3 regions of the Lysinibacillus sp. A4 genome follow, and region 3 is predicted to be linked to each of the others. Evidence: riboswitches for the same ligand, from Rfam matches in the RefSeq annotation. Region 3 holds a riboswitch; each other region holds the start of a gene.

Region 1 (10,861 bases), on a different contig from region 3:
TCTCACCATCGCTAAAACGATTGGCGTTAGAATTAAAGCACCCCCATCGTTCGCAAACAAAGCCGATACAACAGCTCCAAGGCAACTAATATAAACAAATAAGCGAATTCCACTTCCCTTTGCAAGTCGTGCCATATGTAGAGCCGCCCATTCGAAAAAGCCAATTTCATCTAAAATGAGTGAAATTAAAATAATACCAATAAATGATAGCGTTGCATTCCAAACAATCCCCGTTACCTCTAACACATCATGCCAGGTTACTACACCTATTACTAGCGCAATAGCTGCTCCTATACAGGCTGACCAGCCAATTGATAGTTTTCGTGGTTGCACGATGACAAAAAATAATGTGACTAAAAATAAAATAATGGCTAAAGCAGTCTGCATCTTTTCCTCCCTAATTAAAAACCAGTAGCTTAAATGCTACTGGTTTACTCATTTTGTTAATGGTTTATTCGCCTAAATCTGCGTTGTGGAAAACATTTTGTACATCTTCTAAATCTTCTAATGCATCAATTAGTTTTTCAAACTTCGCTACATCGTCGCCAGTTAAAGTCACTTCTGTTTGAGGCAACATAGAAAGCTCTGCTACTGTAAATTCTTCTACACCCGCAGCCTTTAATGCTTCTTGTGTCGCAAAGAATTGGTCTGGCTCTGCATAAATAATTACCGCTTCATCCTCTTCTAGAATATCACGAGCATCTATATCAGCTTCCATTAAAATCTCTAGTACTTCATCAGCCGTTTTACCCTCTAAGCCAATAACCGCTGTTGAATCGAACATATAAGCTACAGATCCACTGACACCCATATTGCCGTTATTTTTACCAAATGCTGCACGTACATCAGATGCTGTACGATTTACATTGTTTGTTAAAGCATCCACGATAATCATTGTGCCGGCTGGTCCAAAGCCTTCATAACGTAATTCATCAAAGCTTTCATCACCGCCACCTTTTGCTTTATCAATGGCTTTTTCTATAATATGTTTTGGAACACTGTATGTTTTTGCGCGTTCAAGCACTACTTTAAGTGCACGGTTTGACTCTGGATCTGGTTCGCCTGATTTAGCTGCCACATAAATTTCTCGCCCAAATTTTGCATTAATACGGCTTGTGCTTTGATCTTTAGACGCTTTCTTTTCTTTAATATTGTTCCACTTACGACCCATTGTTTCCACTCTCTTTCAAAAGATAAATTTATAAAAATAATAGATACACAGTTGTATATCTGTAAATGGTAATTAAATACTTATCGTATCTTTACTCTGCAAATAATAACACAATGATGCTTACAAAGCTAGATATACCAATGTTTAAGGTAGTATTTTTCTAAAAAAACGGCTGTTAAAATTTACGATTTTAGCGCCATCTTACAACAGCTCTTGTTTAATTTTTGCTAGCAATGCCTGACAACCTTCTTGCACCAATTCATAGGTTTCCTGAAAATCACCTGTATAATAAGGATCCGGGACATCCTTGCGATGTGCTGTTAAATCTAAAAAACGAAAAATCTTTGGCGAGTTTGGATGACCTAGTATTGTACGGATATTACGAATATTGCTTTCATCCATTCCAATAATATAAGCAAACTTTTCAAAATCTGATTGTTGTAATTGTCGACCTTGCATATCTATTGTAGAAATACCATATTCCCTAAGCTTATCCTGTGTTCCTCTATGTGGAGGTTCACCGATATGCCATGAGCTAGTAGCAGCGGAATCCACTTCAATTTTATCTTCTAAATGCTCTTTCTTCACCATGTCGCGCATGACCGCCTCAGCCATGGGTGAGCGACAGATATTACCTAAACATACGAAAAGTACTCGAATCATTTTATTTTCCTCCTACAACAAAGCACTCAAAATCAATTTGATTCTGAGTGCCATTTGCTTTTATTTTACGGGAATACGTTTTTGTAGTTCTTCTGTTAAAGCAACTAATTCATGCTCAAGGTGTTGAGTAAACTGCTCACGGCCTTCTTTACCCTTGCCTGTTACATAAAATGGCTCACCATAAATTAAATAGCCCTTACCTCGCTTCATTACATCACCCACATTACGTGCACCAACATAAGCAGCTGGAACAATTTGCGCCTTTGCCAACTGTGCGATGGTAATAGCCCCTTGTTTTAAATCTGTTCCTTCTGCACTACGAGTCCCAGAGGGGAAAATCCCAACAATTTTACCTTCCTTCAATAACTGCGAAGGAATTTTAATCACGCTTGGTCCAGGATTATCACGGTCTACCGGAAAAGCATTTAAATGCTTAACAAGCCAGCCAAGCCCTTTCATTTCAAATAATTGCTTCTTCGCCATAAAGTGAATTTCACGAGGGTACATGGCTACACCAAGGTTTAAAATATCAACATAGCCGGTATGTGTACAAGCTATAATAAACCCACCCTCTTTCGGCAAGTTTTCTTCTCCGTATACACGAGCCTTTGAACCCATTAATTTTAATATTACTTTGACAACATTTGCTGCTAGTTTATACACTGTTACATTCCTACCTTATTCAATAGTTATTCCCATTGTAATCGAAAAGACCAGTATACTGCAATTGCTGGTGACCAACTTAAACCTTCCCTACTAATAGATCCACATCAATCGTGATTTCATTTAGTTCAACGGCTGTTTGTTCTGCTTTATGCCAACCCATTGGTGTCATTTCTAATAGCGCGGGTACTAGCTCTTCCGAAAGCGGTAAAGTATAAGTTACACGTTCTACGTTTACCTCACGAAAACTATCTTGAAAACGAGCTACAATTTGTTCATTAGAGTAAGTTTCCTTGTTTGAATCTGCATATAATTGAGCACGTAGTTCCCTCAAATAACCACTTTGCGGTACAACCTTCACAAGACAGCCATTCGGTGTAAGAAGTCGTTTAAACTCCTCATAATTTGCTGGTGATAGTATATTTAAAATGGCATCGAAACTCGCTTGAGCAAATGGACTTTTAGCTAAATCCCCTACACACCAAATTTGTTGAGGATAATGACGTGCTGCAGCCAAAATGCCCTCCTTCGCTATGTCAATTCCAACGCCAATACCATGATCTCTATCATTCATAATGCGAGCTAAATGTGAGCCCTCTCCACAACCAGTATCGAGCACCGTTTTTGCAGAGCTAATAAGCTCACCGATTCGGGCTTCTACAGCATCATAAATCCCACTATCAATAACAGACTTGCGGGATTCAAAAAGGCCCTTACTATATTTAGAAGCGGCGTTATGTGTCAGCATATTGACATAGCCTTGTTTCGCAATATCAAAGGAATGGTTAGAAGTACAAACCAATCTCCCCTGCTCATAGACATGCATTGATTGCTGACAGATTGGACAAGCAAAAAGGGTGATATGTTGATCCATTAATGCCGCCCCGATCGCACGTTTCGATAATGCGCCCATTTCTATGCCTCCTTTTTGTCGTTCGGTGATACAAGAGCATAACGCTCCCATTTACGACTTTTCCATCTAAAGTATACGATAATTGCCCGCACCCATTCATCTGCTGAAATGGCTAGCCAAATTCCGACCAAGCCCCAATCCAATACAAAGACAAATAAATAGCCAAGCGGCAGGCTCATGCAAACCATTGATAGAAAACCAATTTTCACAGGGAATCTAGCATCCCCAGAAGCGCGTAAAGAGTTAATGACCACGATATTCATTGTGCGACCAGTCTCTAGCAAAATACTTAATGCTAACACGGATGCCCCAATCTTAATGACTTCTGGATTATCAGTAAATACCTGCATAAGTGGCTTACGGAATAGCGTAACGACAGCGACCATAATAATCGTAAAAGCAAATGCTGCACGAACACTTTTCCATAGCTGATGATACGCCTCATCTTTTTCTCCTGCACCTACATGACGACCAATAATAATGGCTGTTCCTGTACCAATGGCAATTGCAAATAAATATGTAAACATCGAAATATTCATAGCATATTGTCGTGCTGCTAGTGTTTCTGCTCCTAAGTATGTCGCATAATATAAAAAGATGATTTGGCAAAATTGATAAAGTACCTGTTCAAACGCAGATGGTAAACCAATGTTTAGTATTTTCCTCACATATTCCTTTGAATACTCAAAATAATATTGTAACTTTACGCGCACTTCCATTACCTGATACAGTAACCAGAAAAATACTAGGACAGCTAATCCGCGACTAATGACAGAGGAAATAGCCGCTCCTTTCACACCAAGCTCTGGTAAACCTAAATTCCCAAAAATAAGACCGTAGTTTAGCACAACATGTAAGACGTTCATGCCAAGTGAAACGTACATAGTTTGTTTTGTCCAACCATGTACACGAATAATTGCAGCGAGTGCATTAATAATAGCCTGTAAGAAAATAAAACTCCCAATGATGGCTAAGTAACTTTGTGCATAGTGGAGTACTTCTCCCTGCAAGTTCATCATTGTCATTAAATGTCTCGCAAAGAAGAAAAATAAAATACTCATTAAAAGCCCCACGACCAAATTCATCGTGACCGCTAACGCCGAGATCTTGGCTGCTTCAAAAAAGCGTCTGGAGCCTAAATACTGAGAAACAACAATAGATGCACCATTGCCCACTACCTCCAGAATCAAGATGGCAATATGGATATATTGATTGGCTGCACCTACTCCTGATACAGCATTATCCGATAAAGCACTGAGCATAAAAGTATCGGCTAGTCCCATCAACATAAATAGAAAAACCTCTAAGAAGATCGGCCATGTTAAATGGAATAGACTTAACTTATTTGTCTCTTTAATTGTGTCTGCCAATACTTTCACTTCTCCTATTTTTTCTTAAAAATCTATTGTATCTTATCACAAATATTCAGACTGTAAAGAGATTTATAGGAAGACAGCGCTTCCACATAAAAAATCCCTCTCACATCGTGTGAAAGGGTCCATTTTTAAATCAAGCAATAGGATTGTAATTGCTCTCGTTTTTCAATTGTTAGGCCAAATTCCTGCTCTAAAAACCCATTCTTTGAACCATAGCGACGATCCATCGCATCCAACGCTGCTTGTAAATAGTCTTCACGGGCGGACATTAAGGCATAAAATTGCAGTAGTTCTTGCTCATTATACTGATGCTGAATAGCCTGAGCCATTCTTTCTACCATCGGACGTAAATGTATATTAGTATCTAAATAATCCTCCATGATAGTCTCCTCAGGTACATCTAAAGCTAGTAAAATAAGTGCTCCTCCAATACCCGTTCGGTCCTTACCAACTGCGCAATGATGGACAAGACCTAGATTATTAGGATTTTGAATCGTTTGCATTAACTCTTTAAATGAAAGATTGTTAAAAGGCATTTGTGCATAAAAATCCCGAAACATCTCAGGGCTTACCACTTTATAGAAATCTCTACCACCAGCATTGGTAGGCATTTCAAAAGCATGATTACCCTTCGCTGGGATTTGTATATATTGAGCATGCGAGAACACTGGGTTAGGATTATGATACGCCTCATTGTTATCGCGATAATCAAAAATGGTTTTAATCCCTAATGTTTCAAATAGCTCTTTATCTGCCAGTGTCATTTTTCCAAGAGCAGCTGAGCGGTAAAATAAACCTTTTTTTACCCTACGCCCATCTTTTGTCTTATATCCACCCATGTCTCGGAAATTATAGACTGCCTCAAATGGAATTACCTTTGTCTCTAATTGCTCCAATCACTACACCTCCTAAGATTATTAAGCATACTTACTTTTATTTTAAAGAACAAACTACATTAATTCCAATTTTCACGCTAGGTAATAATTTAAACCACATAAAAAATGCTAGCTGAATGGCTCACAGCTAGCATGGAAACATTTCTTATTTAAATAATTCGGGGTACACAGCTTTCGCTACTAATTCTACAGCTTCACCAATACGCGGACCAGGTCGATTAGAGATATCTGTATCGATGGACAATACCGCTTTGTTTTGAATAGCTGTCACAGTATTCCAACCATCTCGTTCAAGAATTTCTCCTATTGGATCTTCTGTATCGTTTACTGTTGTTAAAATAACATCTGGATTTTTCGCAATAACATCTTCCTCATTCACTTTTGCCCAGCTATTCAAGTCAGAAAAAACATTATTAACATTAGCTGCATCTAATATTTCTTGCTGGAAAGTGCTAGAGCCTGCTGTATATATGTCTGGCTTAGGGCTAACCTCTAAATAAACATTTTTCGGCGTTTTTACGTCCTTCACCTTCGTTTGTACTTCAGCAATTTTCGCCTTGATCTCTTCATTTAATTTATTTCCTATATCAGCAACATCCATCACAGCAGCAATTTGTTCGATATCTCCATAAACATCATCGAAAGTTGTCGCAGATTGAATAACAAACACTTTAATTCCTGCGTCCTCAAGCGGCTTTAGGGCATCCTTATCACCGATTGTATAAGCAATGACAACATCTGGCTTTAACGCTATAATTCTTTCACTGTTAAAGTTCGTAGTATCAGAGACACGTTCAATTTTTTGTGCTTCCTCTGGATAAGTATCGTACTCAGTTGCTCCTACAATTTTATCGCCAACACCTAAAGCAAACAAAATTTCAGTATTACTTGGTTGTAAAGATACAACTGTTTTTGGTACTTCTTTAAACTCTATTTCCACTCCACGGTCATCTGTCACTTTATAGCTTGTTTTCTCTGCGTGTTGTGTATCTTGCGAAGCATCTTTATTTTTTGTATCTTCAGCAGTGCCACAGCCTGCTAATACCAGTGCAAGTAAGAGCACTGATAGCCATTGGAAATTAAATACTTTCTTCATTGTTATTCTCCTTTTTCTTTTTCATTGGGTAGGATTTACTAATAAACGGTATTTCAGCTATTCCAGCTTGCTGATTCATAAAAACAGCCATGACAAAACATACATTAGCTAATAAACCAAGGTAATCGAAAAGAATAGCAGGAACCTCTCGTTCTTCTGATACTTTGTGTAAAGTACGATATGATTTTTTTGCTTCACTGCGACAAAGATGTAAGGCTGCAGCGGCCTCTGTTCCTTGAGGTAAAACAAAACTTTGAATCTCTTCCTTCACATGGCGAACGTAAAAATCATAACGCTCACTTAACCAAGATAAATCCTCTTCAGTTACTGCTAATTTCCCACGAACTGAGCCATTCACATGATACGCCATAGGTAACATAAGCAATAAATCCTCAGCAACGACTTGAACATCCTCTTTTTTTACCGCAGCTAATGCAACTCCTAGATGTGTTGTAAGGCTATCTGTTCGAATTTCAAAATCGACCGTTGAAGCTTTCTCACGCATAAATGGATAACAAGAATAACGGGCATCTTTTTTCACTTGCTTCCCCCCTATTTTCTATAATGAAAAATTCTTATTTGAAAGGCATAAAAAAGTCGCTCCTTTTTGCAAAGGAACGACAAAAATAACATAATGAGCCATCAAACTGGACAAAGCCTATGTATTTGCCGTATATCCTCCTAGCTTCCGAGAAGTTTTTATACGTTCAAATAAAGGTCGGTCTCCTGGCTTGTACAGTTCGTCACATGAAACGAATGTGTTATAAAGGACCTTCCCATCTTCTTTGAGATAGTGGTAAATCTTTATAATGGCTGCACTTACAGTTGCGGAAACAGCTCCGGTTTTTCACCGGATTCCCGATTATGCTAATTAGCACCTTTATTCTGCAAGAATATTTCATTTGTAAAGCAGTTTATCATATATGCTTCAGAAAAAATAGCTGTACTCAGTTTTAAAATATAGCAATGTTTCTACTTGAAGAGAAAACCCTAACAAATTTTTACATTATTAAGAAATTTACTATAATAGTGTTTCAATTGCTTTTTCAATATCGAGCTGTGAATCTGTTGGTTCAAAGCGTGAGACGGTCTTACCATTAGCATCTACTAGAAATTTTGTAAAGTTCCAGCGAATATTACGACCATCTAAAAAGCTTGGGGCAAGTTGAACAATTGCTTCTGCCAACATTTTCTCCTGCATACTTGCCTTCCCAAACTCTCGGTAATCCACTTCATGCTTTAAATAATTAAAGAGTGGATGGGTAGCCTCTCCATTTACCTGTACAAGCTCAAAAATCGGGAATGTGACCCCATAGTTTACCTTGCAGAGATGCTTAGTTTCCTCCCCATCTTCAGGATTTTGATGGCCAAATTGATCACAAGGGAATCCAAGAACTACAAAATTCTCTTTTCCATATTTATCATACATTTTCTGTAAGTCTTCAAATTGATATGTAAATCGGCATTGGTTTGCCGTGTTAACAATTAACATTGTTTTTCCACGATATGTTTCCATCGATAAAATTTCGCCATTAGGCTTCCGAACTAGATAATTATAAATGCTCATGCATAATCCCCTTTTTTCATTCATTATAGTTGACTATTCTACCGCTCATCAAAGAATTTGCACAAAAAAACACCACCTCGCTACTTTGAACGGATGGCTGACTTATACTTCTTTTTATATTTAGCATCTTGTTCTTCATTAATTAAACGATGGGCAATATCTAATAATTTCGAGTCATTTGTTTGATCATATAGCTTTTTAAATGACATAATAATATCCTGACGAATAAGAGATGGCTGTTTTTCATCTATACATGTTTGAAATCTTTTAGCTAGATACGATACAACCAAATCTCTTTGTACTGGACCCGCTTGTCCAATTTTCCAAATTGCTTGTAATGCATGCCTTGCTGTAGCAGATTGCTCATCGTAAGTCACAGCCCAAATCTTTAAAAAATCCTCCAAGACCCTTTCTTCTGGATCACTTTTTGCAGCTAAAGCGCATAAAATTTGTGCAGCACGTGCACGAGAATAACCATTATTGTATGTAAGTGCTTTTACTAGCTGTTCCCAAACTGCATATGTCCAATCTACAGGTTCCTGCATAATTTTCATTAATTCCTCGTAAGATTCATATTGAATATCGCGATCATGCTCTGTTAAATTACTAAAAAGTTGCAAAATCTCTTTTTCCATAATTCATCCCTACCTTTATTGATTCAGAACGTAATAAAATTTGATTTATGGTACACTTAACTTAATTTTTTTCGCAAAGAAGGTGAGTTTATGAATAAATTTAATGCTAGGAAATTGATTTTTCGGTTGATTGTGATTATATCCCTACTTCTAGCTGCGTATTTTGTTATCCCAGTGTCCATGCCTTTAATCCTTGCTGGGATTAGTGCATTTTTCTTAGAACCACTTGTCATGTTCGTTAAACGGAAATGGAAAATGTCACGGAAAATAGCAGTTGCTTTTATTTACATAGTGAGTGTAATAGTTATATCTATTATTTGTTATCTGTCCATTACCCAAATAATGACACAAATAATTTTACTGTCTAAGCAAGCTCCCTATTATATTTCCAAGCTATCAGATATGTGGCTTCATATGCAAGAAAATATTTCTAAATATACAGAAGACTTTCCACCTGAAGTAAGTGCTTCGCTTCAAAAAACCACAATGGATTTCATAAAGAAAGTTGAAGAATCCTTTTTAAGCTTCTTTAATTATAGCAAAGTTTCTGCCTTCTTTTCAGAGATACCCAGCCTATTCATCAGTCTTCTCGTTTATATGATTGCGCTATTCCTATTTATGCTTGATTTGCCTAAGTTAAAGCAAATCACTTATAAATATTTAAAGCCCAATACAGCAAAGAAGATAAAAATTATTTTAAATCGCTTAAAAGATGCAACACTTGGCTATATGAAGGCTCACTTATTTGTAAGCTTTATTATTGGAGGCGTCACACTCATTGGACTGCTATTAATCCAACCGAAATACGCAGTAACAATGACGATTATTATCTGGTTAATAGATATTGTACCATTCCTAGGCTCTATCATTATTCTAGCGCCATGGGGACTTTATCACCTATTGATGGGAAACACCTCTATAGCTGTAAAATTATTCATCTTAGCTGCTATTTTACTTATTATTCGTCGAGTAGTCGAGCCTAAATTAATGGGAGACCATATCGGTTTATCCACTTTACCAACATTAATTTCCATGTTCATAGGTCTACAGTTATTTGGTATTATCGGTTTACTTGTCGGCCCATTCGTTATTATTTTCTTTATAGCGTTGAAAGAGACAGGTGTCATCAAAGTAAATTTTAAAATTTAATATCCATCTAGTATGCAGGAAAATCTCTTTTCAAGAATAGAAGTTGTCGTCTTGTTTCTTTGAAAGAATAGCATTCCAAAAACAAAAAAGGCCATCTTTGTATATTTTTCTCTACAAAGATGACCTTTTTCTTATCTCAACCGTCTATATAATAGTGAGGCCTATTGAATACGTCCAAAGCCTACTAAGTATTGATTCCACCAATCAAGTGATTCAATTACGACACCATTGTTTTGAGCGTCGATCATTGTGTTATTACCTAAATAAATACCTACGTGTGCTACCCCTGAACCATAGCTGAAGAACACTAAGTCCCCAACGCGTGCTTCACCTGCTGAAATGCGTTGTGTTGCTAAATATTGTTGTGATGCTGTACGAGGTAAAGAAACACCCGCTTGCTTATATGACCATTGTACAAGACCTGAACAGTCAAAGCCTGTCGATGGGTTGCTACCACCCCAAACATAAGGGCGTCCTAGGAATTGTTTAGCTGTAGAAATGGCATCTCCTGAAGAAACAGTGCCAGCTCCTGACCCAACAATAATTTTTTGTGGTTCGCCTCCACCATTATTTTGAGTTGCTTGTATAACTGGTGTAGCTGCTTGAAGTGCACGTAAACGAGCTGCCTCTTCTTCAGCTGCTTTACGCTCAGCTTCTAAACGTTCTTCTTCTTGTTTCGTTGCAATTTCAGCTTTTAATGCAAGTGATTTCGCTTCGTTCTCAGCTTTCTTC
Region 2 (10,861 bases), on a different contig from region 3:
GTTATGAGAAGTAGTCCAAGTGAAAATATCATTTTTTCTAGCGGATGAACGGACGCTAGCTTATTCAGATAGGCATACTTATCAATGAGTAACATAATGGTTAACCTTCTTTGTGTTTGCCACGCATATAGCCGATGAAGTAGCCAATAAAGCCAGCTCCTATAGCTGCCTGTAGCACGAATAATAAGCTTTCGATTTCACCACTTGGTGGCTCCCATAGACTTTCAAACCATGGTTCATATTCCGCATTGATTTCACCAATAGCTGCTTCTGCTTCTCCATCAGCACCACCAAATTCAGCACCTTTTTGTATGAATAAGGGAATGATGGCTAACAACACAACAATTGCTAATAACAATAAATTTTTTTTCATTTGTTAATGTGCCTCCTTTGTTGAGAAAACACGTAACGTTTTTAATTCGCTAACATTGTATTTTTTCAAGAAATTCATCACAATGACCGTTAAAATTCCTTCACTCACTGCTAAAGGAATTTGAGTTAAGGCAAAAATACCTGCAAACTTTGTAAAGGATGCCATAAAGCCTCCAACCTCTGAAGGAAAGGCTAGTGCTAGTTGTACAGAAGTCACAATGTAGGTACCTAAATCACCAAGCATAGCTGCAAAGAATATGGCTAGTGAAAATGACAACCCTACTTTTTGAGCCCCTTTAAAGACAAAGTAAGCAATAAAAGGACCAACAATAGCCATAGAAAAGGCATTAGCCCCTAAAGTTGTAATTCCTCCATGAGCTAATAATAAAGATTGAAATAATAAAACGATTGTTCCAATTACACTCATTGCTAGAGGGCCAAAGAGTACTGTCCCAAGTCCTACACCAGTTGGGTGAGAGCAACTACCTGTAACTGAAGGGATTTTTAGGGCGGATAGCACAAAGGCAAAGGCTCCTGAAAGCCCCAAAAGCATTTTTGTTTCAGGATTTTCATCAATGGTTTTTCGAATAGAACGCAATCCTAGAATGATAAATGGGATAGAGATCACCCACCAAAAAATAGCCCATTCGATTGGTAAAAAACCTTCCATGATATGCATGGCAAAGGCACGTTTTGGCACGATTAAAAAGGCCAGTAAAAAATAACTAAGTTTCCACCATGATAATTTCAAAAAGCTTTCCTCCTAACTAATTAATAGATTTTTAGAATATTGCGTGCGTAATTAAAAAAAGCACTTCTCCTTAGGTGGAAAAGTGCATAGCTAAAAAAGCAAATAACAGTCTCATCTGCTAAGCCGCACACCTATCCTCGTAGGTTGAAACGATCACTTATTTTTCGGCAGGTCTCCTGGCTCTAGTTCAATGCTTTATAGGTCTTCCCATCCGTTGGACAGTGACATATTCTATAAAGCTCCCTATTACAGTGGCGGGACCGCGCCGGGCTCAAACCGGCTTCCCTTTTAAGCAAAATGACAAGCACTTTGCACCGAAAAACATTCAAATTGTGAGATTTCACGACAAAGTGTAACATGAATTTCCATAAATATGCTATACCTTTTATGAAATTTTTTAAATTAAAGGTCACAGTGAATATTCTGATAAAATTTTGTGCGCAAATTATATAGATTGTATAAATTTCATACCTAGTTCCATTCAAAATTGATAAATTTGTCATAAATTTTTAAAGAAATATTGAAATTTTAAAATAATAAGATATGATAAAGACAGTTTTCTATTTAAAATTCTAATAAAAATTTCATATAAAACGTCAATAAGTGCTCGAATAGCTCGAGATAATAGGGAAATTGGTGAAAATCCAATACAGCCCCCGCTACTGTAATAGCTGATGAAATCGCAAAGCCACTGGTACAAACTTGGGAAGGTGCGACAGTAAAATGAAGCTTAAGTCAGGAAACCTGCTTATTTGATTGTGCATGCAAACTTTTCGGAGGGAGAAGTTGAAGCGAAAGCGGGTACCTGTATTTCATTCTATTCGTTTTTATTTGGCTTCTACAAAACCTTTACTCTTCGTTATAGAGTAAAGGTTTTTCTTTTTCCAAAAAGCAAATGAGGGGAGACAGAAGATGACAACTTGGAATTTAGAGGGGATGAAAACACATCTCTTTATTTGCAATGGCAGTAGCTGCATGAAAAAGGATGGGGAGGAAATTACCTTAGCCATTCGAGATGAGATACAACGGCAAGCACTCGATCAGGAAATACATACGACAAGAACGCGCTGTAATGGACGCTGCAAGGATGCTTGTGTGGTAATCGCTTATCCTCAAGGAAACTGGTATCGTGTGCCATCAACAGAGCATGCTAGAACACTAGTACAAGATTTACATCATGAATCCTTATACAACGAACATGTCTTTACACTTCGTGAAGGTACATTACAGCGTACTGCTCAAACAACTGCCATTAAAGGGATCGAAAAGGTGAAAGAGGGGTAACAACATGGCGCAAAAAGGAAAAATTTTCGTAGTAGGCTTTGGACCTGGAGATTTTAAGCATATTACGACACGTGCAGTAGAGGCTTTACAACAAAGTGATATGATTATAGGCTATAAAACCTATGTAGAGCTGATTCAAGATTTAGTAAGTGCAAAATCGATTGTTAGTACAGGCATGACAGAAGAAGTGTCGCGTGCACAGGAAGCCGTTCGTCAAGCCGAAGCAGGGAGCATCGTCTCAGTAATTTCGAGTGGTGATGCAGGCGTCTATGGCATGGCAGGATTAGTCTATGAGGTGTTAATTGAGCTAGGCTGGACAGAAGCAACAGGAATTGAAGTTGAAATTGTTCCTGGGATTTCTGCGATTAATTCATGCGCTAGCATACTTGGTGCACCTATTATGCATGATGCTTGTACAATCAGTTTGAGTGACCATCTAACACCTTGGAATTTAATTGCAAAGCGTGTCGAGGCAGCTGCAATGGCGGACTTTGTCATTGCTTTATACAATCCTAAAAGTGGACGTCGAACAAGACAAATTGTCGAGGCTCAACGAATACTCTTAGAATATCGTTCGCCAGACACACCAGTTGGGCTTGTGAAAAGTGCCTATCGAGAACGTCAAGAAGTGACCATGACAACACTAGCAGAAATGCTAGAACATGATATTGGTATGTTGACAACTGTCATTATCGGGAATTCGTCAACATTTTTCTATGACAATAAGATGATTACGCCCCGCGGTTACCAACGTAAATATACCCTGGGTGAAGAGAAACAGCCATTACGTCCACATCAACGTTTACGCGAAGAAAATGAACCTTGGGCAATGAACCAAGAGACGGGAACAGCGCGAAATGACTTTACGGCTGACCCTAATGCAGGGCGCTTTAATAAACCCAGTATAGCCGCTACGCCAAAGCCGAAAAAAACAGCTCTTGAAATGGCTACAGCGGCACTTGCAATGGTAAAAGGGACAAGCGCAGTCAAAGTAACACCGAAGCTTGTACAGCAAAAAATAGAATCTATTTTTGAATTAGCAGTAAGTCCTGGTGTAGCCAATAAGTTTTTTACTCCCCAGCAAATGATGATGTTAGCGGAGGTCGTTGGGGATGAGGGGACGATGGAATACACACCAGATCATCAAATTCATTTGAAAATACCAACGACTGCCCCTGAACAGATCACAGAGAAATTACAGGAAGTAGGGTTTTTATTATCCCCGATTGGTGATGTGTTATCACTGAAGGCTTGTGATTTTTGCTACGGTGAAAAGGCTGATTCAATACCATATGCAGAGGAAATACAAGAAAAACTAGGCGGTATGTCCTTACCGAAGACATTAAATATTGGCTTTAATGGCTGTGGGATGGCCTGTTATCGGGCTGTATTTGATGATATTGGCATCGTCTACCGCAAAAGTAAATTTGATGTCTTTATTGGAGCAAAACCAGTCGGTCGTACAGCACACGCAGCACAGCCTGTTGTAGAAGGGCTGGAGCCTGAGCAGCTGATTCCACTCATTACAGATATTATTGAAGAATATAAAGCAAATGCTCATCCAAATGAACGCTTATTTAAATATTTTAAACGTGTGAAAAAAATACTGCATTTTACGTATCAAGATATGTCTTCCAAAATAAAAGTAGAGCCAGCTCCGTGCGGCGACTAGTAAGGAGTAGAGAGATGAAAGCTATTTTATTTGTCGGCCATGGGAGCCGTTTAGCAGCAGGAAATGATGAGGTTCGTACATTTATCGAACAAATGACACCGCGTATTGATGAACAATTTTTAGTGGAAACTTGTTTCCTTGAATTTGCTTCACCTAACATCGAAGAAGGTATTACAAACTGTGTGAAAAAGGGAGCTACAGAGGTACATGTAATTCCAATCATTTTACTGCATGCAGGCCATTCAAAACTGCATATTCCAGCGGAAATAGAGCATGCGCGTGAGCATTATCCAACAATTACCTTCACATATGGTCAAACAATTGGTATCCATGATGAAATCTTTGCCATTTTACAAGATCGCCTAGCTGAAATTGGCTTTAATTCAGAACAAGAGCAGGAAGACACAGCGATTTTATTGATTGCACGAGGTGGCAGTGATCCATCTGCTAATGGTGATTTTTATAAAATCACGCGACTTTTATGGGAAAAACTACCTGTGAAATACGTAGAAAGTGCTTTTATGGGTGTCACAGATCCACGAGTTGAAGAAGGAATTGAACGTTGTGTCAAACTAGGTGCAAAAAAAATCATCATGTTACCATACTTTTTATTCACAGGCATTTTGATGGAACGCATGCATGGCATGTGTGAGAAGTTTAATGAACTTTATCCAGATTGTGATATTCAAATTGCTAACTATTTTGGCTACCATGAACGGTTACAAAATGTTTTATTAGAGCGTATTGAACAGGCAATCAACGGTACATCAACAGGTATGCAAGATCTAGAAGATTATCGCGCCTATGCGGCAGTACATGGACATGCACATCACCATCACCATCATGATCACGATCATGGACATGCGCATCATCATCATCACGACCATCACCATCATGACCATCATGACCATCACCATCATGACCATCATCATGAAGAGGAGCCGGTAAAATGATTTTCATGTTAGCAGGGACAAGTGATGCAAGGGATCTAGCCCTTGCATTACAAAGCGCAGGTTATGCGGTAACCGCTACGGTCGTCACTGAATCGGCAGCCTCTAGTCTTGCTGACGTTGGCCTGCCACATTTAATCGGTAGACTGACAGCTGAGGAAATGGCGACCATCATGACAGAGCAGGGCTATCAATTGGTGGTAGATGCTTCTCATCCATTTGCGGAGGAAGCCTCTAAAAATGCGATGGCAGCGGCAGAGCAGGCAAAGATTCCTTATATTCGCTATGAAAGAGCTCATGAACATTATGCCCATCCTTTGATTACTGTTGTAAAGGATTATGAGGAGGCAGCTCAGCTAGCTGCAGAAAAACGCGGTGTCATTATGCTAACGACAGGTAGTAAAACACTCGCTACATTTACAAAGGTTTTACAGGGCTTAGAAAACACAAGAGTAATCGCTCGTATGCTTCCACGACTAGATAATATGGAAAAATGTGAGGCACTTGGCGTGGCGCAGCGAGATATTGTGGCTATTCAAGGTCCGTTTTCAAAGGAATTAAATGAAGCTCTATTTCGTCAATACGGAGTGACGTTGATGATTACCAAAGAAAGCGGTAAAGTGGGCTCAGTTGATGAGAAGCTAGAGGCAGCTCTCGCATGCCAGATTGAAACGATTCTTATTGCACGACCAAATATACAGTACGGCCAACAATATTCAACATTTGAAGAAGTATTACAGGCTGTTGAACATACAATTTAGGAGGCATTTTCCATGGATTTTAAAACAGATTTTAAACCATTAACGGTAGACCCAGATAAAATTTACGATTACAGTTTCTCTATTATTGCAGAGGAAATGGGCGAGCATGACTTCTCAGAAGATGAATGGAAAGTTGTACGTCGCATTATCCATGCATCAGCTGATTTCGAGCTAGGTCGTAGTGTCATCATTACACCAGGTGCTATTGAAGCGGGTATCAAGTCTATTCTTGCAGGACGTCATGTCATTGCAGATGTGCAAATGATTGAAAGTGGCTCTGGTAAAAAGCGTTTCCAAAAACATGGTGGTGATTTGCATTGCTATATTGCGGATGAAGATGTATCAATAGAAGCGAAAAAACAAAATACAACACGTGCCATTATTTCGATGCAAAAGGCATCAAAATTACATGAAGGTGGTATTTATGCCATTGGTAATGCACCAACTGCATTGCTGGAATTGATTCGATTAATTAAAGAAGGGCTAGCAAAACCAGATTTAATTATCGGTATGCCTGTTGGTTTTGTGTCAGCAGCTGAGTCAAAAGAAGAGCTGCTTAAACTAGAAGGGATTCCGTACATTACAAATGTTGGTCGTAAAGGCGGTAGTACAGTGACGGTTGCTGCTTTAAATGCCATCTCACTTTTAGCGGACGAACAGGCGAAAAAATAATGGAGCGGAAGCCAAAAAAGGACCCCAAGGACATGCGTCACGGTTATACGACGGGAGCCTGTGCAACTGCTGTATCAAAGGCTGCACTGCTTGCCCTTATTACCAAGGAGGAGCAAGAGACAAGCACGATTCATTTACCTATTGGTCGAGATGCAACCTTTACAATTGAAAAATGCATATTTGAAGAAAATGCTGTCAGCTGTGAAACGATTAAAGATGCTGGTGATGATCCTGATGCGACCCATCAGGCACTCATCGTTGGCACAGTGAGCTGGGCAGATACACCTGGGATTCATTTAGATGGAGGTATTGGCGTCGGGCGTGTCACAAAGCCTGGCCTGCCAGTGCCTGTCGGAGAGGCAGCCATTAATCCTGTACCCCGTAAAATGATTTATAGCACGGTCCAAGGTGTGTTGGACGAATTTCACATTACTCGAGGCGTGAATGTGGTGATTTCTGTACCTAAGGGTGAGGAGATTGCTAAAAAAACGTTAAATGGACGACTCGGTATACTTGGGGGCATCTCAATCCTAGGCACAAGGGGAACCGTCGTGCCTTTTTCGAGTTCTGCTTATATGGCCAGTATTGTCCAAGCCATCAGTGTAGCGAAAGAGGCTGGCTGTGAGCATTTAGTGGTGACAACAGGTGGACGAAGTGAGAAGTTTGCGATGAAACAATACCCACATCTAGCAGAAGAAGCGTTTATTGAAATGGGTGACTTTGTAGGTTTTACATTAAAGCATTGTAAGCGTCTAGGCATCAAACAAGTTTCACTCGTTGGGATGATGGGGAAATTTTCTAAAGTCGCACAAGGAGTCATGATGGTGCATTCCAAAAGTGCACCAATCGATTTTAATTTTTTAGCACAACTGGCAGAGGATATAGGGGCAGATAGAGAAACGATAGCACAAGTTCTGGAGGCAAATACAGCTTCACAAGTGGGTGAGATTATGATGGAGAAGGGCTATGATGCGTTCTTCCATCGTTTATGTGAGGCCTGCTGCTACTCCTCTATCCATCATATTAAGGGCGGTTTAACGCTTTCCACATCGATCTATTCGATGCAGGGACAATTATTAGGAAGGGCTGATGACATTGCATCGATCGATGAAGTTGATTGGGATCGGGGATAACGGATTAGCAAGCTTATTACCCCAATACCTTCAGTGGATTGAAGACTGTGAGGTACTTGTTGGTGGTGAGCGAGTACTTGATTTTTTCCCAGACTTTAGGGGTGAAAAAATCTTGATAAAAGGAGGTCTTTCAACACTTGTTGAAAGATTGTCTGAAGAAACAAGAAATACCGTGATTCTTGCATCTGGAGATCCATTATTTTATGGCATCGGAGGCTATTTAGCCAAAAAGCTACAAATAGAGGTTTATCCCTATATGAGCTCTGTCCAACTGGCCTTTGCGAAAATGGGAGAGAGCTGGCAGGATGCTTACGTAACGAGTATTCATGGACGACCAATGAAGGGCTTGGCACAGCGAATTGATGGCAAAAAGAAAGTAGCACTTTTAACAGATGTAGAGAATAGTCCGAATGCTCTTGCTCGATATTTAAAGTATTTTGGTATGACGGAATATCGTGCGTTTGTAGCCGAAAATTTACAGGGCGACAACGAAAAAAGTGGCTGGTACTCGCTCGATGAAATGGAAGTTACTCATTTTTCTCCTTTAAATGTCGTGGTTTTAAAACAAACAATAGCACCGAAACGCTACACACTTGGGATTGATGATGAAGAATTTTCACAACGAAAGCCAGATAAAGGACTTATTACGAAGAAAGAAATTCGAGTTTTAAGTTTGCAAGCCATGCAGCTTCAACGGGATAGCATTATTTGGGATATTGGCACATGTACGGGATCCATGGCTATTGAGGCAGGTAAGCTTGCTCCTGAGGGACAAGTTTTTGCTGTAGAAAAAAATGCCCCTGATTTAGAAAACTGTCTTCAAAACCAACAAAAGTTTCGAGTCGATATAACTGCTATCCATAGTAAAGCACCAGAGGGTTTAGACAACTTTCCAGACCCTGATGCCATTTTCATCGGGGGCACTGGTGGTGAAATGGTTGAGTTACTGCAATTATGCTGCCAGCGTTTAAAGCAAAATGGGCGCATTGTCTTAAATGCGGCGACTATTGAAAATTTATATAAAGCTGTTGAGGCATTTAAAGCTTGTGGTTTTGCTGTTGACATTTTACAGGCTCAGCTGGCACGCAGTAAACCAATTTTAGATATGACACGCTTTGTGCCATTAAATCCAATATACATTATTTCCGCTTATCGAAAGGAAGAAAATCATGAGTAATCTAGGAATTTTATATGGCTTAGGCGTTGGTCCTGGCGATCCAGAATTAATTACAGTAAAGGCATTTCGAGTGATTCAGGAATCACCTGTTATTGCTTACCCAAAAAAGCTAAAAGGCAGTAAAAGCTATGCCCATCGTATTGTAGATGTGTATATTAATCCAGAAGAAAAAGATATGCTTGGTCTTGTATTCCCAATGACAAAAGATGAGGCTGTTCTAGAACGTGAATGGACAAAGTCAGTAGAACTTGTCTACGAAAAATTACAAGCAGGCAAAGATGTAGCCTTTGTTACAGAGGGCGATCCATTATTGTATAGTACGTTTATTCATATGATGAAGCTAATGCAGGACAAGCATCCAGATGTCGAAATTCGTACGGTACCAGGGATTTCTTCTTTTAATGGCTCTGCATCACGCTTAGGCATTGCGTTAGCGGATGGTGATGATCGTGTTGCGATTATTCCTGCGTATGACGATTACGAAGCTATGCGTGAAGCGATTGAAACACATGATGCTGTTGTTTTTATTAAAGTGGCGAAAGTGATTGATTTAATGCTTGAAGTGCTACGCGATTTAGATTTATTAGATAAAGCATCCGTGGTGACAAAGGTAACATCTGATGAAGAAATCATTTGGGATGTGCGTGAGTTGGATGGTGTCGATTTAGAATATTTAACATTAATGGTGGTGCGTAAATAATGAAAAAAATCTATATTGTCGGCGCTGGTCCTGGTGATCCGGATTTAATTACAGTCAAAGGTTTACATATGTTACAAACAGCGGACGTTGTCATGTATACAGATTCTTTAGTGAGTGAGGACCTTATTGCGAAAGCTAGACCAGATGCGGAGGTCATTCGTACAGCTGGTATGCATTTGGAGGAAATGGTTGCTGTGATGGTGGACCGAGTCAATGCTGGTAAAACAGTGGCACGTATGCATACAGGTGATCCAGCGATGTATGGTGCCATTATGGAGCAAGTTGCGCTATTAAAAAAGGAAGGCATTGGGTATGAAGTCATTCCAGGAGTTAGCTCTGTATTTGCATCGGCCGCTGCAATCGGAGCTGAGCTAACAATTCCTGATCTAACCCAAACCCTTATTCTAACACGTGCAGAGGGGCGCACACCTGTACCAGAATTTGAAAAGCTGCGTGATTTAGCGAGCCATCATTGTACAATTGCCTTATTCCTTAGTGCAACGCTGACGAAAAAAATTGTCAAAGAGCTACAAAGTGCTGGTTGGGCTGATGACACGCCTGTAGCAGTTATTCAACGAGCTTCATGGCCCGATCAAAAAATCGTACGAACAACTTTAATCGAATTAGATGAAGCAATGCGTGTGAATGGTATTCGTAAGCATGCGATGATTTTAGCGGGCTGGGCATTAGACCCGAACATTCATGATAAAGATCAATATCGTTCGAAGTTATATGATGCAAGCTTTACACACGGCTTTAGAAAAGGTGTGAAGACAAGTGATTGAGTTACAAGAGGGTGTGTTACCAGAGGTTGATCAACGTAATCCTTATGCCGTTGTAGCCATTACGAAGCATGGTGTCCAAATAGGACGTCGTCTGCAGCAAACCTTTGCAGCAAGTGATTTATATTATATGAGTAAATTTGAACAAGGCGATGAAGAAGAAAAGCATATTCAACTATTTACAGGAACAGTGCGTCTGCTATTGCCAACACTATTTAAGCAATATAAAGGGTTGATTTTAATTATTTCACTAGGGGCAGTTGTACGAATGATTGCGCCGATTTTAAAGGATAAAAAGACAGACCCTGGTGTTGTGGTGATTGATGATCGAGGGGAAAATGTTATTAGCGTATTATCAGGGCATTTAGGTGGTGCCAATGAGCTAACACACGAGGTGGCAGCTGCACTTGGTGCAAATCCGATTATTACAACGGCTTCTGATGTGCAAAAGACGATTCCAGTTGATTTATTTGGAGCCCGCTTTGGCTGGGTATGGGATAGTGCGGATAAATTGACACCAGTTAGTGCATCTGTTGTAAATGAGGAACATGTAGCCATTGTACAGGAAACAGGCGAACGTGATTGGTGGATGCGTGAAACACCGATG
Region 3 (10,861 bases):
CTTTTTGTTTTGAAAATATGTACGCAAAGGGGATGCACGTATGACAAATATTCATGTAACGACAACGTTGGAAACGCCTTATGAAGATCTGAACATTTGTAAGCAACCACGCACAGAAGTTGCCAAGAAAGCGAAAACAAGAATGGTGGTCGAGTCTCTGATCGATCAATTATTAGCAACGAAGCTGATTCGTAATGATCGCTTCTTTGAGCAAATCTTATATAATAAAGAAATTATTTGGATACAAAATGGGGATGTGGACGGTCATCTTTTAGCGAAAGCAGCCATAGCAGATGAACTAAAAACAAAGACGAATAGTTTTATGATGTACATGCCGACCAATCCGATTGTCTATGAGGTCAACGGAGAAGCGTATCACTTAATTACGCGCATTGATTCTACACGCGCAAAGCCCAACCTCGACCGTCTATCATTGGAGCCAAAGCCTGTTTTAAGTGCCGCTCGTGTCAATGACTTATTATGCTCGATTGTCATGCGCTTTTACGAAACATATTTATATGATTTAGCATCTCATCATGACAAACTCATTGCATTTGTGCAGCAGGAATATGCCCAATTTATTGAAGCGGTGCAAGCGTTAAATGATTATCATTTCAACTGGCATCCACGTGGCAACGGTCACGAGCTTTTACTGCAATTAATTGATCATCTACAACTATTAAAAAGTCAACCTGGTAAGGTACTAATTGATTTTACGAACAAGCATGACTATGTAATAGTTGAACCCGCATATTTGTTGGACAATCCAACAAAGAAAGCTGTCAGTGCACTATAAAAACAAGCCCTCCATTTTTTGGAGGGCTTGTAATATCTTATGGCAGGGTAGAGATATATTTATGCCCAAGAAAGAAATACCCGCGGAAATACCCGAAGCGAGCAGGCTCATCCCATCCTACAGGCAATGCATGGCTGCCTGTGCTTCTTGCCATGGAACCGAATATCCTTTGCCCTTTGCACAAAAGATACTAGAGGAACTATACTCAAGATCGGCATTTTTATCATAGCCAATCTGTGCAATCACATCCTCTGTATTATGGCACACATCATAGCCATCAAATTGGAGTGTGAGTGCACCTTTCCCATTTGTATAGGCGGCAAAGGTTGTACTGTAGCTCATTAAAGTGGCAACAGGTGCACGACCTGTTAGGATAACATCCGTTTCGGATAAAATCGGGTCATCGAACGTGCCTGCTGCTTGCTGAATATCAGTCATCATACGACCGATAAAGTCATTTGAAGCTTTCATTTTAAAGCGATAATAGGGTTCAAGTAGGACATTTTGTGCCTGCTCCAGCCCCTGACGCAGGGCACGGAAACTGGCTTCACGGAAATCTCCCCCCGATGTATGTTCATTGTGCCCGCGACCTGTTAGAAGTGTAAAATGAATATCTGTTACAGGGAAGCCTGTCAGTAGCCCATGATGGTCACGCTCAAACAGATGCTTTTCAACAAGGCGCTGATTGCCTACAGATAAATGATCGGCATGACAGGCATTGGTGAAGGTATTACCTGTTCCACGTGGATTTGGCTCCATTAATAAATGAACTTCTGCATAATGCTTGAGGGGCTCGAAATGACCATAGCCCGTTACGGTCGTCGCAATGGTTTCCATGTATAAAATTTGCGGTTCACCAAAGGAGACAGCTAATGAAAAACGCGTCATTAATACCTCAGTCAGGACCTCCAATTGAATGGCACCCATAATATGCACATGGATTTCCTGAAATTTTTCCTGCCAGACCACACGCAAGGACGGTTCTTCTGCTTCGAGTAAACGGAAAATCTGTAGCACTTCCTTGATATGCTGATCACCCTCATATTGAACCTTTGCCTGTAAGGTTGGGACAAGCTCATAGGGCTGTGATAGCATCGTTGTACCGATTCGATCCCCAATGTTTGCCTGGCTCAGTCCTTTGACAGCGAAAATTTCTCCTGCCTCTACCTGTTGAACGGTCTCAAAGCGACTGCCGTTATAAAGGCGAATTTCGGTCACTTTTTCTGTTACTTCGTCAAATGAAAATTCATCTCGTACATGCAACGAGCCCTTGGTTGCCTTCATAAAGGTTAAACGCTGGTGCCCATCATGACGAATCTTAAAAACCTCACCCTCAAACGGGGCATCCTTGTCAAAATGGGAAGCCGTTAACAGCGGGAGCTGGTCAAGAAATTCCTGAATGCCCTCATCCTTTAAGGCCGAGCCAGCAAAGCAAGGGAAGGCACCTTCATTTTTAATCATTTCCTTTAATTGAGCAAGACACTGTTCATGCTCCAATGACTCATTTAGAAAGGCATCAAGCAATTTTTCGTCGCGCTCCGCCAGCCATTCCATAATATTATTTGATACATAGTCTGCTCGCAGTGGCTCATCGATGAACAATACATGCTGAGAGCAATCTTTGCGAAGCTGTCTGATGACAGCCTTCATATTGGCACCCTCACGATCCATTTTGTTGATAAAGAAGAAGGTAGGGACATGGTATTGACGTAAAAGTTGCCACACTGTTTCTGTATGGCCCTGTATCCCTTCGACAGCGCTAATGATAATAATGGCATAATCCATCACACGAATGGCACGCTCCATCTCAGGGGAGAAATCGACATGCCCTGGCGTATCAATCAATGTGTATGTATCATCGCCAATATTCATGCGCCCTTGCTCGGCAAATATCGTAATGCCTCGTCTGCGCTCTAGCTCATGATGATCAAGAAAGGTATCCTGATGATCAACACGCCCCCGTGCTTGAATACTATTTGTATGAAAAAGTACTTGCTCAGAGAAGGTCGTTTTTCCTGCATCCACGTGCGCAAGTACACCGATCGTTTTGTACATAAGAAATCCTCGTTTCTATAGAATGCTATCTTTTTATTGTAACAGAATACTAGCTTCTATATTTCTTGTAAAATAGTTCGTCTTTATGTCAAAATAGTGCTAATATAATGATGATTATACTTTTAGTGTCATACTACTGATTGCGCGATAAATTTTCTTCTGCTAGTCTATCAATAGTATTGACCATTATAGAACGTATTGGTGCAAATGGCATTTGTCATTTGCTTAAAAGGGAAATCGGTGCAATTCCGATGCTGTCCCGCAACTGTAAATGGGGAGTCTATACAGCATGCCACTGTAGTGAAACTATGGGAAGGCGTATAGATGATGAACCTAAGCCAGGATACCTGCCAGTATGTATTTTTTGACTAAGAACCACGAGGATGGGGATAGTGATGAAGGTAATGATACCGTTATTTCACTATGCTACTCTCTTGGCGACAAGAGGGTTTTTTTATGCCCTTCCAACTACCTTAGTAGTAAAGAAGTCTCTGATTTCTTTCTATATTTTAACAGCAAAGGAGAAAAGGACATGAAGAAATGGAAAAGTATATGGCTGATGATGATCATTGCCTTGGTCGCTGTTTTAGGGGCTTGTAACGCAAAGGACAAAACGGAATCAGCTGCACAAGGTGAAAAGGTTGAGCCATCTGAGGCGGCAGCAGAAGTAACCATTGAAAATAATGACACAACGCAAACATATACGGAAGCACCAACAAAAGCGATTAGCTTAAATCAGCATGTGACAGAAATCATGCTAGCACTTGGTTTAGAGGATTCTATGGTAGGGACAGCTTACTTAGATGATAAAATCTATGAACCACTGCAAGAGGCATACGATAAAGTCCCTGTTCTTTCCGATCAATACCCAACGAAGGAGCAAGTCATTGATGCCGAGGCAGATTTCCTATATGCAGGCTGGAAAAGTGGCTTTGGCGAAAAGGGTGTAGGCACACCAGAAGAGCTTGAAGAATTAGGCATCCATACGTATTTACATACGGCTTCCAACATGACAAAGCCAACAATAGAGGATATTTTCACTGATATTCGCAATATCGCGAAGATTTTCCGTATTGAGGATCGTGGCGAAGCTTTAATTGAGCAAATGACGAAAGATGTAGAGGCAGTACAAGCTAAATTACCAAAAGATAGCGAAAAATTACGTGTTCTTGTGTTTGATAGCGGTGAAAAGGATGTATTTACAGCTGGTCAAAACTTTATGAATGAGCTTGTGACAATCGCGGGTGGACAAAATATCTTTGGTGATGTGGAATCAGGCTGGACAACTGTGTCGAAGGAAGATGCAGTAGACCGCAACCCAGAGGTAGTTGTCGTGATTGATTACGGTGAAACAACGGCAGACCAAAAGATCCAATTCTTAAAAAATGATCCAGCCTTAAAGGAGATGGAAGCGGTCAAAAATGAGCGCTTTGTCATCCTGCCACTTTCAGCAGCGTCTGAAGGGGTTCGTGCGGCAGAGGCCATTGAAATTTTAGCAAAGGGCTTCTATCCTGAAAACTTTTAATCCATTCGAGCTAGCGTTTTGCTAGCTCCTTTTTTATAAGGAGCGATAAAAATGAACGCATTTCAAAAAAATGTACCAGATCTAACATTTGAAACACTGAACCGTCATGGTGAGTTTACCCGTCTAGCCGTTAGCCCTGGCATTATTAATAAGCATTATACTCCTGCACAATTCCAAAAAATAGCCGAAATTGCTGGCGAAAAGGGGGCGATAAAATATTCTGCTTCCTATAGTATACTCGTATCCATACCAACGTGCGATGCCACGGAAGCGGTACAAGCCTTACAGGAAGCAGGTCTTTATGTTGCTCCCTCTGGTTCAATCATAGCCATGAAGGCCTGTGATTTTTGTGATGGGGAGAAAATGGAGGCTGCTCCGATAACCGAACAGCTCTATCATGCCATAGAGGGGATGAAGGTACCTGCAAGAGTGCGTGTCAATATTAATGGATGTGCATCAGCTTGCTACAATGCAGTCTATGATGATATTGGACTCGTTTACCAACAAGAAAGCTTTGATGTCTATTTAGGGGCAGTACCGATGGGAGCAAAGGCACAGGCTGGCACGTTATTCGCTAAGAGGGTAGACGTCACACAAATTGAAGATTTTTTACTGCACCTGATAAACCTTTATAAGGAGCATGCTCGCCCAAATGAGCCCTTTTATAAATTTTATCGCAGAACAAAGTCAGCAGAATATTGGGAACTAGTAAAAAATTCAATTAAATAGAGGGATATTACTTAGGGTGTCGAAGTATTGTAGTAAGGCACAGAAAATTACAATACAAAGGAGCAAGAACATGACATCGAAACAAGGGATCCAACCAGAAGATCTTTATCACTTAAAATCAGTAGCAGATCCACAGCTTTCACCAGATGGGACAGAGGTAGTTTATGTAGAGACTCGTATGGACGAGAAGAAAAATGACTATATATCGAATTTGTTTTACATAAACTTGAAGGACAAAACACCACAGCAATGGACATTTGGTGAAGATAGAACGAGTTCCCCTGTTTGGTCACCAGATGGCAGTCAAATTGCATTTTTGTCAACGAGAACAGGTAAGTCGCAAATTTATGTTCTTTCGAAAGCAGGTGGAGAGGCAAAACAGGTGACACATTGTAAAAATGGAGCGACCTCCCCTGTCTGGTCACCATGTGGCAAGAAAATTGCTTTTTCAGTCGTGCTAGGGAAAGATGAAACCATCCTAGATAAAGCGGAGGATGAGAAGAAAAAGGATAAAGAACTAAAGCCACTAGAAATCGAGAAAATGAAACACAAATCGGATGCTGGTGGATTTATTGATATGGAGCAGTTTACCCATATTGCCATTGTCAATGTGGCATCAGGAGAGCTAGAACAAGTGACAGAAGGCAAAGAGTACTGCCATCTAGGTACTTGGTCGCCAGATGGCAAATACCTTACGTACTTAGCAAATAAAGCGGAGGATTTAGATTTCTCATTTAATGTGGATATCTATTTATTGGAGTTAGAAACGAAACAGAGTCACAAGCTAACAGAAGGTTCGGGTGCTTATTACCAAACGGCTTGGTCTCCGAATAGTCGCTATCTTTCTTTTGTAGGTGGAGAACGTGAATTTGAAAATGCCACACAAGCAAAGCTTTGGATGTATGACATGGAGCAAAAACTACTAAACTGTGTAACAAGTGAATTTGATGCGCCTGTTGGTGATTATGTCATCGGTGATTTCCTGCAAGGTGTAGCGTCACCACGAGTGCAATGGATGAATGATAATCATAGCTTCTACTTCCAAGTCACAGATCACGGCAATGCGGCGATTTATTACGGAAATGTAGATGGCGAAATTTACCCAGCTATCCATGATGATCAATATGTCTATGGCTTCTCACTTGATGCGCAAAACGATCAGGCTATTGCGGCTATTAGCACAACGACCAATCCAGGCGATCTGTTTTATGTGAACCTAAAAACGGGTGACAAAGAACAGTTGACGTCCATTAATGAAGATTTTTTAAAAACCAAAACATTAGCTGTTCCAGAGAGTATCGAATTTGAAGGTGCTGAAGGCTGGAAGGTCAACGGCTGGATTATGAAGCCAGTTGGCTATGAAGCAGGGAAGAAGTATCCTCTCATTCTTGAAATCCATGGTGGTCCGCATGCAATGTATGGCAATACCTACTTTAATGAATTCCAAATCCTTGCTGCACAAGGCTTTGCAGTGCTTTATACGAATCCGCGTGGTAGTCATGGCTATGGCCAAAAATTTGTGGATGCAGTACGTGGCGATTATGGTGGGAATGATTATGCGGACTTAATGGCAGCGGTAGACTACGCTCTGGAGCACTATGATTTTATTGATCAAGATCGTCTAGGTGTAACTGGTGGAAGCTACGGTGGTTTTATGACCAACTGGATTGTGGGCCATACAAATCGCTTTAAAGCAGCTGTGACGCAGCGCTCCATTTCGAACTGGATTAGCTTTGCTGGTGTCAGTGATATCGGCTATTATTTTACAGACTGGCAAATTCAAGCAGGACTCGATGATATAGAGAAGCTATGGCATCATTCGCCACTGAAGTATGTAGACAAAGTGGAGACACCATTATTGATTTTACATGGTGAAAAAGACTATCGTTGTCCAATTGAGCAGGCAGAGCAATTGTTTATCGCCTTAAAATATCGTAAAAAACAAACAAAATTCGTGCGTTTTCCTGAGGCGAATCATGAACTTTCAAGAAGTGGAAAGCCTACATTACGAATTAATCGACTTGAATATATCCGTGATTGGTTTGTGAAATATCTATAATCGGGTGGCCTAAGAAGAGAACATCTTCTTAGGCTACTTTTAATAGAAGGGCTCTGTTTGATTGTTTATAACGTTTCAATCTTTTGGAACCTTTATTGTAGAGGTACCGAACCTCCTTAGGTAGAATCAACTTTTCCTTACATAAAAAGAATCACACCTTGGTGTGATTCTCGATTGGTTAGTCGATTTTCTGGATGAACACGACCTTCAGATAATTAAATTCAGGGTATTCACGTGGTACACGGAAATCCTTCGGTAAACCGTATTCCTCGACAATTTTATAGCGTGTACGAGTCTCTTTAAAGGCTTGGTCAATAAAGCCTTTGAACTTTTTCATGCCAAAGCTGGCATTATTTGTGGAAGCCACAATGATGCCGTTTTTAGCGGTAATGGCAATCGTGTCCTTTAGTAATTTAGGGTAGTCCTTTGCCGTTGAAAAGGTCATTTGCTTCGTACGTGCAAAGCTAGGTGGGTCTAATACGACAAGGTCAAACTGTAAAGCATGGCGTTGTGCATATTTAAAATAATGGAAGACATCCATGACTTTTATATCCTGTGCCTCATAATCAATATGATTGACACTAAATTGCTCAATCGTTTTGGCTAGACTACGCTTTGCCACATCTACACTCGTTGTCTTGATGGCTCCTCCTAGAGCGGCTGCCACAGAAAATGCTCCTGTATAGGAAAATGTATTCAGCATGTCTGTGTTGTTGGCATAACGCTCTCGAATAGCCAATCGTACCTCACGTTGATCGAGGAAAATCCCTGTCATGGCGCCATCGTTTAAATGCACCGCATAGGTCATACCATTTTCCTTCACCATGATAGGAAATTCTCCTGGCGTGCCCATTACAAAATCATCTTGCTCGATATATTGTCCTTTACTATCAAAGCGTTTTTTCTCATAAATCGCTTGGTAGTCTACTGTCTCAGCAAGCGCCTCATACACCACTTCTTTAAATGAGTAAATGCCCTCACTATACCAGCTTACCATGTAGTAGCTGTTAAAAAAATCAATCGTAAGACCGCCGATGCCATCTCCTTCACCATTAAACACACGAAAGGCTGTTGTGTTTTCATTGCTAAAAAATGCAGCACGATTGTCGATGGCTTTTTTGAATTTTTTTATAAAAAAAGCTTTATCAATTGTTTCATTCGCATCGGTCGTTAGCACCCAGCCAATCCCTTTGTTTTGGATGCCGTAGTAACCTGTTCCAATAAAACGGTTATGATGATCCATGAGTCTGAGGAGTGTTCCTTGCTCAGCAGGTAAACGTCGTGCATCAACCGCATCTTTTGAAATAAGTGGGAAGCCTTTTTTTAATTGATCAGAAAAGGGCTGTTGTACTTGTAGAGCTATTGTTTGTGTCATAGTGTCATCCTTTAAAAAACGTTTTGCTCTATTATCGCACTGTTTGCGCGGGATAGCCAAACTTATTTCAGGAATTGCGCAATTTTTGTCACGGTTGCAATCGTTGCTTCTTCAAAATAATTCATTTTACTGAAATAACTATGGATTAAACCTGGCATTGTAATATGTTCCACTACCACACCAGCAGCCTTTAACTTTTGTGCATAGCTTAGACCCTCATCAAAGAGAACATCTGCCTCTGCAGCTATAATGAATGTTTTCGGCATGTTACGGACTTCCTCTAGCTGAAGTGGGGACACAAGTGGATTTGTGAAGTTTGCTTCCTCTGTATAGTGATGAGAGAACCACTGCATGGCTTGTGTATCTAAGCCGTAATCTTCACCATATGCCAGATAAGATACTGTTGAAAAATCGACATTTGTGACAGGATAGATGAGTGTTTGAGCGTGTAACGATGGTCCCTCGAGTGCAGTAGCTAAGTATGCAACTACAGTAGCCAAATTTCCGCCAGCACTGTCCCCAGCAACTGATAATCGACTTGCATCGCCACCTAAGGATTCCATATGATCGTGCACCCATACTAAGCTATCATAGGCATCATGTAAGGGTGTTGGGAAAGGATATTCAGGTGCTAAGCGGTAATCCACTGATACCACAATCGCCTGTGCCTGGTCTGCTAATAACTGGCAGCCTGCATCGACAGATTCTAGATTGCCATAGACCCAGCCTCCACCATGATAATAAACAATAACAGGTAATGTTTTACCGAGAACGGGCGTATAAAGCCGAACTGTAATTTGTTCGCCATCTCGCACTGTAATTTTGTGATCCTCAATGGATGCTAGCTTCGGTTTGTGTGCAGATTGCCATTGTGTAACCGTCCGCATGGCTCTCGCTTCCTGAGGTGAAACTTTGTAATAAGGTGTACCAGTACGCTGAGCTTCTAGATATTGAACAGCTTCTTTTCTTAAAGTTATCATCTTCATCATTCCTTTATTGAGAGGTTTGTTATTCCTATTATAAACTATTCATATAATTTTACTAGGATTTAGGTGTAACAAATGTTTATTTATTTAAAAATAGGTGAAATAAGCGCATTATGTTTATAATAAAAGGGACGAAAGTATTTGGAGGGACAGTATGATTTCTTTAATTGTGGCACATGATGACAATCACGTCATCGGATATAACAATGGGATGCCTTGGCATTTACCTGGGGATCTGCAGTATTTTAAACAAAAAACAATGGGCAAGCCTATGATTATGGGACGTAAAACATTTGAATCCATCGGTCGACCACTTCCAGGGCGACGCAACATCGTTATTACACGTGACGAAAACTATCAGGCAGAAGGCATTGAAATTGTGACTAGCTTGGAAGGTGCTTTAGCGCTAGCTGGAGATGTACCTGAGGTGATGATTATTGGCGGCGAGCAAATTTTCCGTTTAGTGATGGAGATGGCTGATCGCTTGTATATCACAAAAATTAATCATGCCTTTCAGGGAGACACCTATTTCCCGAGCTATGAGCAAGATTTTGTTCAAGTCTCTTCAGAGGAGCCTGAAACAGCACCAGAAGGTTATACATTCCAATATCAAATTTTTGAACGTAAATAAACGAAAAAGCAATCGCTCCCTTCACAATGAGCGATTGCTTTTATTATAGATAAAAATAAACACACGCATACATGGAGGCACAGCCAGCTAGCACAAAGAGATGCCAGATTGCATGGTTAAAGGGCAGAGAGCGCCATGCATAAAAGATGGCTCCAATCGTATAGAATAGCCCACCTGCTAGCAGTAAAGCAAAGCCATGTAAACCTAAATACAGATAAACGGGCTTAATGGCAAATATAATTAACCAGCCCATGCCAATATAAAAAATTAATGAAAGTACTTCAAAGCGATTAATAAAGAAACATTTAAACAATACACCAAGCACAGCCAATGACCAAATAATACATAGTAGCGTCAATCCAAGGGCACCACCAACGGCAATTAATAAAAACGGCGTATAGGTGCCGGCAATTAAAATATAAATGGACGAATGGTCCAAAATAGCGAAAAAGTGTTTATATTTTTCTGGCATACTGTGTAGTAATGTAGACATTAAAAACAGAATGATGACAGACGCACCGAAAATGCTGAAGGTTGTAATATGTAGGGCATTTCCTGTTTGTACGGCTGCTAACAGTAGAACAACCAGTGCTGGAATACTAGCAATGAAACCAATACCGTGTGTTATGGCATTCCACAGCTCTTCCCTCCATGATTTATAGTCAAATGAATCAACCATTTGAAACACTCCTTTCGTTCGTACAT

The links. A riboswitch is a leader RNA that binds a small molecule or an ion and turns the genes downstream of it on or off. The one in region 3 is predicted to bind cobalamin.
Region 1: it holds a riboswitch for cobalamin, as region 3 does, so the genes downstream of both, NY607_RS15490 (hypothetical protein) here and NY607_RS00165 (ABC transporter substrate-binding protein) in region 3, are expected to answer to the same signal.
Region 2: it holds a riboswitch for cobalamin, as region 3 does, so the genes downstream of both, NY607_RS10850 ((2Fe-2S) ferredoxin domain-containing protein) here and NY607_RS00165 (ABC transporter substrate-binding protein) in region 3, are expected to answer to the same signal.

Annotation. Positions count from the first base shown of each region.
Region 1 is NZ_JANWTB010000007.1:100,543-111,403, forward strand. It holds gene NY607_RS15450 (arsenic transporter) at 1-387, opposite strand, end outside; gene NY607_RS15455 (YebC/PmpR family DNA-binding transcriptional regulator) at 452-1,171, opposite strand; gene NY607_RS15460 (low molecular weight protein-tyrosine-phosphatase) at 1,373-1,834, opposite strand; gene NY607_RS15465 (lysophospholipid acyltransferase family protein) at 1,895-2,497, opposite strand; gene NY607_RS15470 (putative RNA methyltransferase) at 2,577-3,410, opposite strand; gene NY607_RS15475 (MATE family efflux transporter) at 3,413-4,780, opposite strand; gene NY607_RS15480 (tyrosine-protein phosphatase) at 4,915-5,682, opposite strand; gene NY607_RS15485 (ABC transporter substrate-binding protein) at 5,828-6,778, opposite strand; gene NY607_RS15490 (hypothetical protein) at 6,762-7,319, opposite strand; cobalamin riboswitch at 7,478-7,675, opposite strand; gene NY607_RS15495 (glutathione peroxidase) at 7,800-8,345, opposite strand; gene NY607_RS15500 (hypothetical protein) at 8,426-8,980, opposite strand; gene ytvI (sporulation integral membrane protein YtvI) at 9,071-10,129, shown strand; gene NY607_RS15510 (C40 family peptidase) at 10,291-10,861, opposite strand, start outside.
Region 2 is NZ_JANWTB010000004.1:428,863-439,723, reverse strand. It holds gene cbiQ (cobalt ECF transporter T component CbiQ) at 1-95, opposite strand, end outside; gene NY607_RS10860 (energy-coupling factor ABC transporter substrate-binding protein) at 101-373, opposite strand; gene NY607_RS10855 (energy-coupling factor ABC transporter permease) at 377-1,123, opposite strand; cobalamin riboswitch at 1,273-1,457, opposite strand; cobalamin riboswitch at 1,708-1,889, shown strand; gene NY607_RS10850 ((2Fe-2S) ferredoxin domain-containing protein) at 2,036-2,407, shown strand; gene cobJ (precorrin-3B C(17)-methyltransferase) at 2,412-4,079, shown strand; gene NY607_RS10840 (sirohydrochlorin chelatase) at 4,094-5,032, shown strand; gene cobK (precorrin-6A reductase) at 5,029-5,790, shown strand; gene NY607_RS10830 (precorrin-8X methylmutase) at 5,803-6,462, shown strand; gene NY607_RS10825 (cobalt-precorrin-5B (C(1))-methyltransferase) at 6,462-7,595, shown strand; gene cbiE (precorrin-6y C5,15-methyltransferase (decarboxylating) subunit CbiE) at 7,552-8,772, shown strand; gene cobI (precorrin-2 C(20)-methyltransferase) at 8,765-9,472, shown strand; gene cobM (precorrin-4 C(11)-methyltransferase) at 9,472-10,257, shown strand; gene NY607_RS10805 (cobalt-precorrin 5A hydrolase) at 10,250-10,861, shown strand, end outside.
Region 3 is NZ_JANWTB010000001.1:21,008-31,868, reverse strand. It holds gene NY607_RS00175 (hypothetical protein) at 41-796, shown strand; gene NY607_RS00170 (elongation factor G) at 914-2,851, opposite strand; cobalamin riboswitch at 3,034-3,220, shown strand; gene NY607_RS00165 (ABC transporter substrate-binding protein) at 3,384-4,376, shown strand; gene NY607_RS00160 (precorrin-3B methylase) at 4,428-5,105, shown strand; gene NY607_RS00155 (S9 family peptidase) at 5,176-7,164, shown strand; gene NY607_RS00150 (class I SAM-dependent rRNA methyltransferase) at 7,343-8,539, opposite strand; gene NY607_RS00145 (alpha/beta hydrolase) at 8,602-9,519, opposite strand; gene NY607_RS00140 (dihydrofolate reductase) at 9,680-10,156, shown strand; gene trhA (PAQR family membrane homeostasis protein TrhA) at 10,200-10,835, opposite strand.